Regions from separate parts of the Photobacterium sp. NCIMB 13483 genome, predicted to be linked through region 3. Evidence: predicted binding sites of a transcription regulator. Region 3 holds the regulator's gene; each other region holds the start of a gene.
The links. Region 3 encodes CRP, which controls carbon source genes, mostly activating them, when cyclic AMP is high. Its sites were predicted from a motif close to TGTGANNNNNNTCACA; they were not measured.
Positions count from the first base shown of each region.

Region 1: the regulator CRP is predicted to act here: its motif matches at 1,870-1,885, upstream of dinG (ATP-dependent DNA helicase DinG).
Region 2: the regulator CRP is predicted to act here: its motif matches at 2,768-2,783, upstream of rppH (RNA pyrophosphohydrolase).

Region 1 covers NZ_PYLV01000001.1:127,371-131,667, reverse strand. The annotation lists gene C9I86_RS00650 (DUF2057 domain-containing protein) at 1-306, opposite strand, end outside; gene C9I86_RS00645 (porin) at 460-1,443, opposite strand; gene dinG (ATP-dependent DNA helicase DinG) at 1,977-4,061, shown strand; gene C9I86_RS00635 (TSUP family transporter) at 4,091-4,297, shown strand, end outside.
Region 2 covers NZ_PYLV01000018.1:1,429-5,725, reverse strand. The annotation lists gene ptsP (phosphoenolpyruvate--protein phosphotransferase) at 1-2,049, opposite strand, end outside; gene rppH (RNA pyrophosphohydrolase) at 2,094-2,615, opposite strand; gene mutH (DNA mismatch repair endonuclease MutH) at 3,346-4,026, shown strand; gene C9I86_RS13795 (sigma-54 dependent transcriptional regulator) at 4,050-4,297, opposite strand, start outside.
Region 3 covers NZ_PYLV01000006.1:145,752-150,048, forward strand. The annotation lists gene astD (succinylglutamate-semialdehyde dehydrogenase) at 1-373, shown strand, start outside; gene C9I86_RS07445 (DUF1338 domain-containing protein) at 414-1,208, shown strand; gene C9I86_RS07450 (hypothetical protein) at 1,259-1,453, opposite strand; gene crp (cAMP-activated global transcriptional regulator CRP) at 1,633-2,265, opposite strand; gene C9I86_RS07460 (OsmC family protein) at 2,648-3,052, shown strand; gene C9I86_RS07465 (phosphoribulokinase) at 3,154-4,023, opposite strand; gene C9I86_RS07470 (YheU family protein) at 4,175-4,297, opposite strand, start outside.

The DNA of each region.
Region 1 (4,297 bases), on a different contig from region 3:
TTGTGATTCAGTTGTTAGTCGAGGCAATGTTATCTCAGCATTCCTATCAACTAAATCAATATCAAACAAATACGGACGAGTGGTATAAATAGTTGTCTTTGAACCACGCTTAACCTCACCATCAAAACGTACCACAATTTGATGCTTACCGTCGGTTAATTCAACGCTCTCAACCTCACTCCAGCCTTGACCTTTCACTTCTTTACCATCAACGGCTAATAACTTCACTTTATCCGCCACCGTCAATGTTGCAGCTTGTGCCGTTACTGAAAACAATGCCATTAATAGCCATAGATTTTTTTTCATGTATTAATCCTTAATATTTTTATTGGCTGATTATTGTTATCACTACTATCTGTTGTCAGCGCGATAACAATAACCACCCTCTGCTTAACAAAACAAAAAGTAGCAAAAAGCCGCCAAGGAGGCGGCTTCATCTATCATTACATCGCAGCCAAATTAGAATTTAACTTCTAGACCAACAACGTAACCGAAATCTTCTAGCTCATCTTTCTTATCGTCAGAGTAACCTAGTTCAAGGTATGCACGTACATTGCTGTGCAATTGTTGAGTTACGTTTGCGTACACATTGTTGATTACGTTACCGTTATCAACTTTATCTTCGCCACGAACATAGCCAAGTGCCAATGTTGTTTTATCGATAGTGTAAGAACCGTTGATTTCGTATAGATCAATATTCTTATTTGTTACTTTAGTATCAGCGGCTTGGTACTTAACTTGACCAAAAGATGCTGCTAGGTTAATTGCACCCATTGCGTATTCAGCTTCAAGGTTGTAACCACTGATATCTTCACCCGCTTTACCTGGGATGATGATTGGTGTGCCATTATCATTACCAAGAGTGAAACCTTCTGCACTGATGCGTTTACCGTCGTAACCATATACACGAACATCTAGACCGCCAGTACGGAAGCCAACGCGACCATCGGTAATTGTAGTGCTGTGGTCAGTATCCATTTCATGAGAAACCGCAGTATAGAAAGTACCGTTGTCGTAAACGTACTTAGCAACACGGTCGCCTTCAGTTTGTGCAAAGTCAATTTGGCCAGCACCTAACTCGTAGTCTTTACCGATACCTGAATCATCCGAAACTAGAAGTTGACGACCAATAGTTATTGTTCCGAATTCACCAGAGAAACCAGTCCATAGCTCGTAGTTCTGTAGATCGCGGCTTTCGTATTTAAACGCAGTACCAGAAACAACATTCAGATTGTCAGAAACAGCAACTGTTGCATGAAGAACTAAATCACCATCATCAATACGAATAGTTGAATCAGCATTCTTTTCAAAACCATCGAAAAGTTGTACTTCAGCTGCGCCAGAAAGATCAACTTTAACGCCATTTGCATCGTAAAGGTTGATGCCAGCATTCGCAGAACCAGCTGCAGTTAGAACTGCTAGCGCTAATAGAGTTTTTTTCATGATATGTCCACTGCCTTTCTTATTGTTGTAAATCTCAGTCCTGAGATTCCCTGTCCTTATATTCCCCTGTCATGAGTTCTATTTTTAAAACAAAACACTAAAACACAAGAGAAGTAATTTATGGCTCACATCCTGACAGAAGTTCAATATTTTTGTCAAATAATCTAAATTAAATATAAAAAAACATAAAACACATCACAAAAACAAATAGTTACGGAAAATAGATTCGATATTAATCACAAAAAAATAGGTAAAAAAATGCAATTAACATTAAATTAATACCTATGAACAGCGGTGTTTTACATAACTAATCAACCTAAAAACACAAAAAAAACAGCATAAAACACTGTGCTAAATTCAAATGAGCAGCATTTAAATTTACTAGCAGAAAGTGCCTATAACGCAAATGTAATAGAAGTAAAAAATCGTGAGCGATCCCTCACTTTAAAATATAAATAGCGTAATTTTTGTTACCGCTCACATTTAGTGCTTCATGCTATAATGGTTTTCCCGGCCCTTATGAAGTTTCAACCATGCTGCACAACACCATAAAAAGCGACATCAAACAGTGTTACATCAACCTTGGTCATCAACTCGATAACTTTATTCCTCGTCGTGCACAAAACTATTTAGTTGCAGAAATAGCGAAAACACTCGCAGGTGAATACCATAAAAAGAATCGAGTTCTCGTTGCAGAAGCAGGGACGGGTATTGGTAAATCTCTGGCCTATTTAATTGGCGGGATCCCTTTTGCATTGTTCAATAATAAAAAACTGTTGATTTCAACGGCAACCGTCGCCCTTCAAGAGCAATTAATTACCAAAGATTTACCGTTGTTTAATCAAATTTTCCCACGAGAATTTAGCTTTATTCTTGCCAAAGGACGTCAACGCTATTGTTGTAACCACAAATTAGAAGCAAGTTGCTCAACCGATAGCGAATTACAACTGGGAATGTGGGAAGAAAAACCAAAAAAATCCGATCTTGATTTACTTAAACGGATGCTAAAAGCTACTGAACAAAACAAATGGGATGGTGATCGTGATAGCTGGCCGACAACGATTCCAGACAAAGTATGGCAACAAATTATGGCGGATAAACACAGCTGCCATGCAGGAATGCCTAAACACCGTAGCTGCCCTTTTGCTAAAGCACGAGAACATCTAGATAAAGCAGATGTTATTGTGGCAAACCATGCCTTATTAATGGCTGATATTGAATTAGGCGGTGGTGTGATTTTACCTGAGCCGGAACAGACCATTTATGTGATTGATGAAGCACACCATTTACCACAAGTCGCGCGTGACTTTTCATCTGCCGCATCCAGTCTCAAAGGGGCTGCTACATGGCTTGAAAAACTCAATCAAATTGTGGCTAAATTTGCTGAGCTGGCCGACTACCAAAAAGCAAACCGATTCCAAAACGCAATTCAAGACAGCGTGCAGCATTTAGTACCGACTTTAAATCAAATCGCCAACACTATTGATTCAAGCAAATTCAATAAAGATGGTGTCTATCGCTTTGAGCATGGTGAATTACCCGCATGGCTCGAAGAAGAAGCGAAAGGTTGTAAAGATGCCAGTAAGAAAGCATTACAATCATTAGGTAAAATTCAAGATCTTATCGCTGAACGTACCAAGGAAAATGTCATTATTCCACGTTTAGGTGAGCAAGCACTTACTGAGATCGGTTTTTACCTTCAACGCCTTGAAAATTTAGAAAAAGTTTGGTCTTTAATGGCACAACCCAACCATAAAAAAGGCGCACCACTTGCACGTTGGATAGAAAAAAGTCCTGAACGTGAGAATGATTACATCATTGAAGTATCACCATTAGAAGTCGGCTATCGTCTTGATCAACTGTTATGGAGCCGTGCTGCGGGCGCTATTTTGGTGTCGGCAACATTACGTGCATTAAATCAATTTAGCTTCTTTTGTCGTCAAGCGGGAATCTCTGATGCAGAAGCAGAAGGCACGCGTTTTCTTGCACTTGCATCACCGTTTGATTATCAAAACAACGCTCGGTTAGTTATTCCAGCGCTAAAACTTGAGCCACAAGCAGAACAATTTACCGATCTACTGATAGAAGTATTGCCTGAATACCTTGAAGGTGAAACCGCAAGCTTAGTATTATTTTCATCTTACTGGCAAATGAACAAAGTCGCCGATGCCTTGCGACCATTAGCCAAGAAAAACAAGTGGCAATTACTGGTTCAAGGTGAAGAATCACGTAACGAAACGCTAAAAAAACATAAAGACAATTGTAAAAATGGCATCCCTAGCATTTTATTTGGCACTGGAAGCTTCTCAGAAGGTCTTGATTTACCGGGGAATTTATTAGAAAACCTAATTATAACTAAAATTCCATTTGCCGTACCAACATCACCAGTAGAAGAAGCACATGCAGAATACATTGAAAGTAAAGGCGGTAACCCTTTCTTACAAATTTCTGTTCCAGAAGCGAGTAAAAAGTTAATTCAATCAGTAGGTCGCCTGCTGCGAAAAGAACGCGATTCTGGTAGAGTGGTTATTTTAGATCGTCGTATTATTAATCGTCGTTATGGAAAGGCATTACTTGATTCTTTGCCTCCATTTAAGCGCGTAATTGAATACAACTAATCATCTTAGCCATAATAAAAAGCATTTAAATGATTGATATGATTGAACCAGGTACATTAGCGATACTTGGCGTTGTTGCATTAGCAGCAGGATTTATTGATGCAGTAGCAGGCGGTGGCGGCATGCTTACCGTTCCTGCTCTATTGTCCCTTGGTCTTCCCCCCCATATCGCACTTGGTACCAATAAACTGGCAGCAAGCTTTGCTTCCTCAACGGCGGCATGGACGTATTACAAG
Region 2 (4,297 bases), on a different contig from region 3:
CAACACCGCTCCAACAGGATCGCCCGCCAACTCACCACAGACACACACAGGTAATTGATACCGTTTAGCACTATCGACAATATGTTTTAAGGCATGTAAAACTGCAGGATGAAGCGCATCATAGACATTCGCTACCCGCGCATTATTACGATCAACAGCCAATAAATATTGGGTTAAATCATTACTCCCCACTGAGATAAAATCGACCCGTCCAACTAAAGCATGCAATTGATATAACATCGACGGCACTTCAATCATGATCCCAATTCGAGGCTTATGCAGCTGTTGTCCTGCCGCTAATGCCGTTTGAGCGACATCGGTATATGCTCGTTCAATTATGGCTTTAGCATCATCGAGTTCATTTATCCCCGAAATCATCGGCAATAAAATATCTAAATTAGTCAGCCCAATACTGGCTCGCAGCATGGCACGTACTTGAATCATAAATATTTCAGGATGATCAAGCGTAAACCGAATGCCACGCCAACCAAGAAACGGGTTATCTTCTTCAATGGATAAATAAGGTAATGGTTTATCGCCACCAATATCTAATGTTCGCATCACCACGGGTTGATCGGGGTAAGTGTGCAAAATTGCACGATACTGGTTAATTTGTTCTTCTTCGGAAGGAAAACTGCGTTGTAGCAAAAACGGCACTTCAGTGCGGTATAAACCCACCCCATCAATGCCTTTGTTTAATGCTAAATGTGAATCAGCACTTAATCCGGCATTAATATGTACCATGATCCGCTGCTGATCTTTGGTTACTGCATGTTGCTGTTGATTGCATTCAACGATCTTTTCAAGCTCATCATCTTCACGCAATAAACGACGATACTCAGCCAACACATGCCGATTAGGATTAACCAGTAAATCGCCACGATAACCATCAACCACCACCAAATTGTTGTGTACAGTTTGAGGTGTAAAATCGACTCCCATGATGGTCGGAATACCTAATGCTCGCGATAAAATGGCGGCATGAGAGTTAGCCGCGCCTTCTTGAGCAACCACTGCTGCTAGTTTTCCAGCAGGTACAGTGGCTAACATTGCCGCCGTTAATTCACGAGTCAACAAGACAATCGGTTCATCCCATTGTTGTTCATTAGGTTTATCATCACATAAAAAATATAATAGCCGTTGTCCTAACTCACGAATATCACGCGCGCGCTCTTTAAGGTAAAGATCTTTCATGTTAGCAAAACGGTTTGAATATGTTTCAACCACTTGCCGTACAGCCCATTCGGCTTGATCCCCTCCAGCTATATGATGTTTAAGATCCTTACGTAACAAAGGATCATTAAGCAGGTGACTAAATAAGTCAAAAATGGCGAGAGTTTCTTTTTGTAAGTCGCTATCAAACCGCTTTCGCAACCGTCGAAATTCTTTACCCGCAGAATCTATCGCAATGGTTAAGCGTTCTTGTTCAGCATGGCAGTCTAAACATGATGCTGGCGCCACATGCTCTAATAATGGCTGTGTGTCATCCCACCATGCTTTGGCAATCGCGACCCCAGTTGATGCAGCTGATCCCGTGAGGTGTAATCGGTGGCCTTTTTCAAACCACATCCCTTGTGCTTTCGCATGCGCTAAAATACCCGCCAACTGAGCTGCTAGCGTAACTAAAAAAGACTCTTCACTTTCGGTAAATTCACGTTGCTCGCGCTGCTGGACAACAATAACGCCGAGAACTTGGCGTTGATGAATAATGGGAGTACCAAAAAAGGATCGAAAAGATTCCTCTCCGATCCCTGGTAAATGTTTAAAGCGGGGATGTACTCGAGCATCTGCAACATTTAATGGCTCAGCTCGTTGACCCACTAATCCTACTAATCCTTGATCAAAGCGTAAGCTAATGCGTCGTCGAGATTTATTCAATCCCTGTGTCGCCATCAGGGTATAAACCTGACGCTGATGATCGGCAATGTACACCGAACAACAATCGGTTTTCATTACCAAAGTAGTATTGGAAACTAATTGATCCAATGCATCAATCAATGTGTGGGTGCTGACAACCTTGTCAACAATTTCTCTTAGCTGTGTCAGCATAACGAGCCTTTAATTGTTCCCTGTGAGCCAATAACCTCGACTTGCTAATTACGTTTTTTAATGCGCTTAAATTTACGTTCTTTCCATTCTTTAAATGGCATTGCAACAGCTGCAAACTCCTTTAATGCTCGACGATATACGTCACGCTTAAAAGAGACAACTTGCCTTACTGGGTACCAATAACTTACCCAGCGCCAACCATCAAACTCAGGTGTTACACCACGCTGCATATTGACCTTGGACTCATCGCATTCCAAACTCAGCAAAAACCACTTTTGCTTTTGACCGATACAAACAGGTTTTGAATCCCACCGCACAAGACGCTTCGGTAATTTATAACGTAACCAGTGTCGGCTTGACGCAATTATCCTGACATCTTTTTTGGTTAATCCTACTTCTTCATACAATTCACGGTACATAGCTTGCTCAGGGGTTTCACCTTCATCAATGCCACCTTGCGGAAATTGCCAAGAATGTTGTCCATATCGTCGAGCCCAAAATACCTGGCCATGGCCATTGCAGATAACGATCCCTACATTAGGGCGGTATCCATCGCCATCAATCACTGGACGACCTCAAGTATAAATATCTATTAATAGTGATTTTTTCATAGTAGACGTGATCGGTAAACAAACATTCATCAATATCGCCGAGTTTTACACAATAAAAACCAGATTCTGGATAACTTTGCACACTGATTACTTTACAGACAGCCAAATGAGACATGTCCCACATTTATTCACTCTTTCTGTGGATAGATTTGTGCAGAAACCTAAAAAAAGCCGATTTTAGTAACAAACGACACCTTAGTCACGCATCACTATAATTGAATTAATTTTTATTTTTATTATTAAAAACATCAATATAAAACCAATTCACCGCTATAATAAAATAAAATAAAGACAACTTTCACATCACCAAAAAACGATCGGTTAAATATCAACCAATAATGACGTTACCCACAATTACCGCCTCCTCACTGTGAACAACACCGCATCATAATGGTTATTTTTACAACTTATTACTGTATAAATACTCAGTTATACTATTATGAAATATTTTCAAAAAAAAAGCTGTGGATATCTTTTTATTTTAAACTTCGTATTAAATAACATCGACCTGTCATCAAAGATAAAAGCCTCAACCCCTGCTACAACGCCTATTCAGCAGCAATGATCAACCACAATCAACATTCACTACCAATGATCAACACCGATCCTCATCCACCAACCCATACGAATATGATAGTATTAATTGCGATAAAAAATTGAATATAACTGACTATCACGACACTTTATGAATATAAAAATCATCCGTTCAACGCCAAAAACAGAAGCTGAATTACTCAATCGAGCCCAACAATTGGCTGGCATGACTCTTGGTGAATTAGCCGCAATCGCGGGCATCATTCCCCCTCCGGATCTTAAACGTGATAAAGGTTGGGTTGGTCAATTATTAGAATGGCACCTCGGTGCAACGGCGGGCAGTAAACCGGTTCCCGATTTTATTGAGCTCGGCATAGAACTAAAAACCATACCGATCAGTTATCAGGGGAAGCCACTTGAGACAACGTTTGTTTGTGTTGCCCCTTTGATTGGAGTGCAAGGCTTACAATGGCACAGCAGTCATATCAGACAAAAACTGGCACGGGTATTGTGGGTCCCCGTCGAAGGAGAGCGGGATATTCCACTTGAAGATCGCCATGTTGGTTCAGCATTACTGTGGAGTCCGAGTGCCGAAGAAGAAGCACAACTACAGCAAGATTGGGAAGAGTTAATGGATATGATCGTGTTAGGGCAAGTAGAAACCATCACCGCCCGTCATGGTGAAGTACTGCAATTACGCCCAAAAGCCGCCAACAGTAAAGTCCTCACCGAAGCTTATGGCGCAAATGGTCAACCGATTAAAACCTTACCGCGTGGCTTCTACTTAAAAAAACAATTTACCGCGCAATTGCTGCAACGGCATTTTATTTAGTCATATTGATTCCAATAGATTAATCAGGCGTGACTTTGACGAAAACACCGCGGTGGTGGAATTAATTGATGCTTATTTAATAAACGATACATCGTCGCACGTGAGACACCAAGTTCACGTGCCGCTGCTGATATCTGCCCTTTATTATTTTCTAATACGGTTAATAATGCATTTCGCTCAGATTCTTCACGCACTTTTTTTAAACTTAATTTATCGTCAATTACGCGAGGAATATCTAACTGATCCGCTTCAATGCATTTATTTTCCGCAA
Region 3 (4,297 bases):
TGTTAGTGCTATTACTGAACTTGCGGATGAAGAATATTTTGGACCACTATTACACGTTAGTCGTTATGTTGATTTTATTCAAGCGGTAGTCAGTGCCAATCAAACTCGCTATGGCTTAGCGGCAGGGCTCATTTCAACCGATGAGCAACAATGGCTCTATTTTATTGAACATATTCGTGCTGGTATTGTGAATCGAAACCGACCCTTAACAGGAGCGAGTGGTGATGCACCTTTTGGTGGCCCTGGCGCATCAGGAAATCTTCGCCCAAGCGCTTATTATGCTGCGGACTATTGTGCTTATCCTATGGCGTCTGTTGAAGGGGATGATGTGCAATTACCGGCTCAATTAGCGCCAGGAGTATGCTTGAGCTAAGGTTTAATGAGTGATAATGCTTTCAATAGGCAGGCTGATTATGGAATCTATTACCCAACTTTTTGATGGTTTATGGCACGATTATAGTCACCGCTTATGCCCTTCAGCGGTGCAAATACAGCAGTTGTTAACCGAGGACACAGCATTACTTAATGATCATATTGCATTGCGCAGCTTTGGGTTACCGAAGTGTGGCTTAGCCGTACTGGCTGCGCCATTTATTGCTTTGGGTTACCAACCGCAAGCAAAATATCATTTTAGTGCCAAAAAGCTGTATGCCGAATCCTTTATTCATGCAAACCCGGTGTTGCCAAAAGTCTTTATTAGCGAATTACAATTAGCGGGGTGCTCGGCTGAATTACAACATACGATACGAGCCTTGCTTGATCAGGTTGATGATGATTATTTTCGCCAACCTGATTTTATTTATCGTGGCCGTCCATGGCAACTTGACTTTGCGACCTATCAATTTTTAGCGGCTGAAAGTGAATATGCAGCGTGGGTTGCGGCACACGGTTTTGGCGCTAACCATTTTACGGTGAGTATTAATCAATTAGAACAGTTCTCTAATCTTGAAGAGGTTAATCATTTATTGCGCCATAACCAGTTTGTTATTAATCAAGCGGGCGGGGAGATAAAAGGTAATGCTGAGGTGATGTTGGAACAATCAGCAACCATGGCTGACAAGGTGGGGGTCAGTTTTCGAGACGGTATTCATAACATCCCTGGTGGATTTTATGAATTTGCAAAACGCCATCCCCAAGCGAATGGTGAGTTATATTCAGGGTTTGTGGTTGCTTCGGCGAATAAAATTTTTGAAAGTACAGATCGTTAATTGTAAGCCAAATAAACAGTGCTTAGCGCATAAGCACTGTTGTTGAAGGGTTAGTTATCCAGTGGTGAAGCCCAAACACCTGATTCATCTGCAGGGCAGCGACGTAATCCGGTTTGTTGTTCGAGATAACAGCGACTATCACTAAACCCTGTCATTTCAATGGTTGTTGGCTGACTAGTTAAGATCCCAGGTACCGTGGTGTAACTGTTAACTGAAAAGCGTTCAATATCCATATTGACCATCATCGATTTAAAATCCATTTGTGAGCAAAATGTAGCATAAATAGATGTTATTACAAGTTAAAATTTAACACTAATGCCTGAGTGTTCAATGATTGTTTTACGGTGATCATCTGGGGAGTGATAAAAAAAAACCGCAGGCATAAGCTGCGGTTTCATCGGTGATTTTGGTATGACTAAAATAATTAGCGTGTACCGTAAACCACAATAGTCTTGCCATGAGCAGAAATAAGATTTTGCTCTTCTAGCATTTTAAGAATACGGCCGACTGTTTCGCGAGAACAACCTACGATCTGACCAATTTCTTGACGAGTGATCTTAATTTGCATGCCATCAGGGTGTGTCATTGCATCAGGTTGTTTTGCAAGATTCAGTAATGTCTGTGCAATACGACCTGTAACATCAAGGAACGCAAGATCACCCACTTTTTGACTTGTCACTTGTAGACGACATGCCATTTGAGCAGATAGACGCATTAGAATATCTGGGTTAACTTGAATTAATTGACGGAATTTTTTAAATGAAATTTCTGCAACTTCACAAGGGCTTTTTGCGCGAACCCAAGCTGTACGTTCTTGGTCTTCTTCGAACAAGCCGAGTTCACCAATAAAGTCGCCCTGGTTTAGGTAAGAAAGGATCATCTCCTTACCTTCTTCATCCTTGATTAATACAGCAACAGAACCCTTCACGATGTAGTACAAAGTCTCTGCTTTTTCACCTGCGTGAATTAACGTGCTCTTTGATGGATATTTGTGAATGTGACAATGGGAAAGAAACCACTCTAAAGTTGGATCTGTTTGCGGTTTACCTGGAACCATATTACTAACTTCCTCTGCATATGTTGCCCAACAATATGTTCTGTAAAGATAACTCGACAAAACTGTGCGTTGGCAGGGTTATTCACTCAGCTGATGGGCTGCGAGCTAACTTAAACTGGTTTAGAGTGTATCCTTTTTTTGGGGCTTTTTCTTGATATTGATCTCGATGACCCGCTCATTTATGAGAGATAAGTGTGCACATGATCACATCGTTGTGACTTAGTTACCAAAAGCACCGTTTCAAAGTGATTTTGCTCTCCAATTCTAGCAATAGAAATATGCAACACAATTAGCATCAAACAAAATAAATAACGTTTACATCGATGGAATTATCAACAAAAATAAGATCAAATTTTAAATAATATAGCTCAAGGATATAAAAATGCAGTCACGTGTAAAATGGGTAGAAAACATGACGTTTGTTGGCCAATCAGCATCGGGCCATAGCGTCGTTTTAGATGGTAACGGTGGTGAAAAAGGGCCAAGTCCAATGGAGTTGGTATTAATGGCTGCCGGGGGATGTAGCTCTGTGGATGTTGTTAGTGGTTTACAAGATTTACAACAGCAGATCACGGCTTGTGAAGTGAATATCTTCGCCGAACGTCGTGAACAAGCGCCACGAATTTTCACTCATGCCAATTTACACTTTGTTGTTACTGGCCATGATTTAAATGATGCACTAGTGAGTAAGATGGTGGCTGACTCGCTTGAAAAATATTGCTCAGTTTGTTTGATGCTAGGTAAAGGTGTTGAAATGAGTCACAGCTATGAGATTGTTGTGGCGTAACTCGATGACGATGACGGTTGCTGATATCAGTAACCGTTTATCAACGAGTAGTGAGAGCTACGTCTGATACTTACTTCTGAGTATCATACAAGAAATAATGCTTACGCTATTTTTCCATTTTCAATGAGTTGTTCAAGCAACGGTCGCATAATCAGTTCCATCGCAAAACTCATTTTCCCACCAGGAACCACAAGGGTATTGTGGCGTGACATAAATGAGCCTTGAATCATCGCCAATAAATGTGGAAAGTCGACATTTTTTAAGCCACGAAACCGGATCACGACAAAGCTTTCATCTAAACTTGGAATACCTTTCGCACTGACAGGGTTTGACGTATCAACGGTAGGGACTCGTTGAAAATTAATATGGGTGCGAGAAAATTGGGGTGTGATGTAATTAAGATAGTCATCCATTGAGCGCACAATTGATTCCATCACCGCTTCTCTTGAATGACCGCGGTCGCGAGTGTCGCGAATGATCTTTTGAATCCACTCTAAGTTTACAATGGGCACCATCCCAATCAGTAAATCAACATGCTGAGCGACATTGGTTTCACCATCAACCACACCGCCATGTAGCCCTTCATAAAATAACACATCAGTATTTTCAGCTAACTGTTGCCAAGGCGTGAAAGTACCCGGCATTTGATTATAAGGTACGGCTTCATCAAAGGTATGTAAGTAACGCCGAAACTTGCCACTGCCGTCTTGAGCATATTGCTCGAAAAAGTGGGCTAACTGTTCAAAGTCATTGGCTTCTGCACCGAAATAGCTGATATGACGACCTTGTTCTTTGGCTTTACGAATCTCACAATCCATCTCTGGGCGAGTAAAACGATGAAAACTATCGCCTTCTAACCATGCGGCGTTGATGTCCATCATATTAAACATTTTGCGGAAGGCTTCAGAGGTGGTGGTCGTACCCGCGCCTGATGAACCAGTGACAGCAATAATAGGGTGTTTTACCGACATAACTCACCTTGTTGTTGTGATTAGCACAGGTTTAATAACAAATAATGGTCAGCGATAAATGTTACTACATGTTTGCTAAAATGTCGGTATTAAGTGATAAAAATGCAACTGATACCAAGTTTTAATGGTTATCGCTACAATAATGTAGTGATTACATTTGATTGCGGAGCTTAATATCTACTGATTCATGCAATTCAGAGAAAACAATTACAGCATCACCAGATTGTAATTGGCGTCGTACATAAGCCACTTTATCACTGAGGCTGATTTCAAC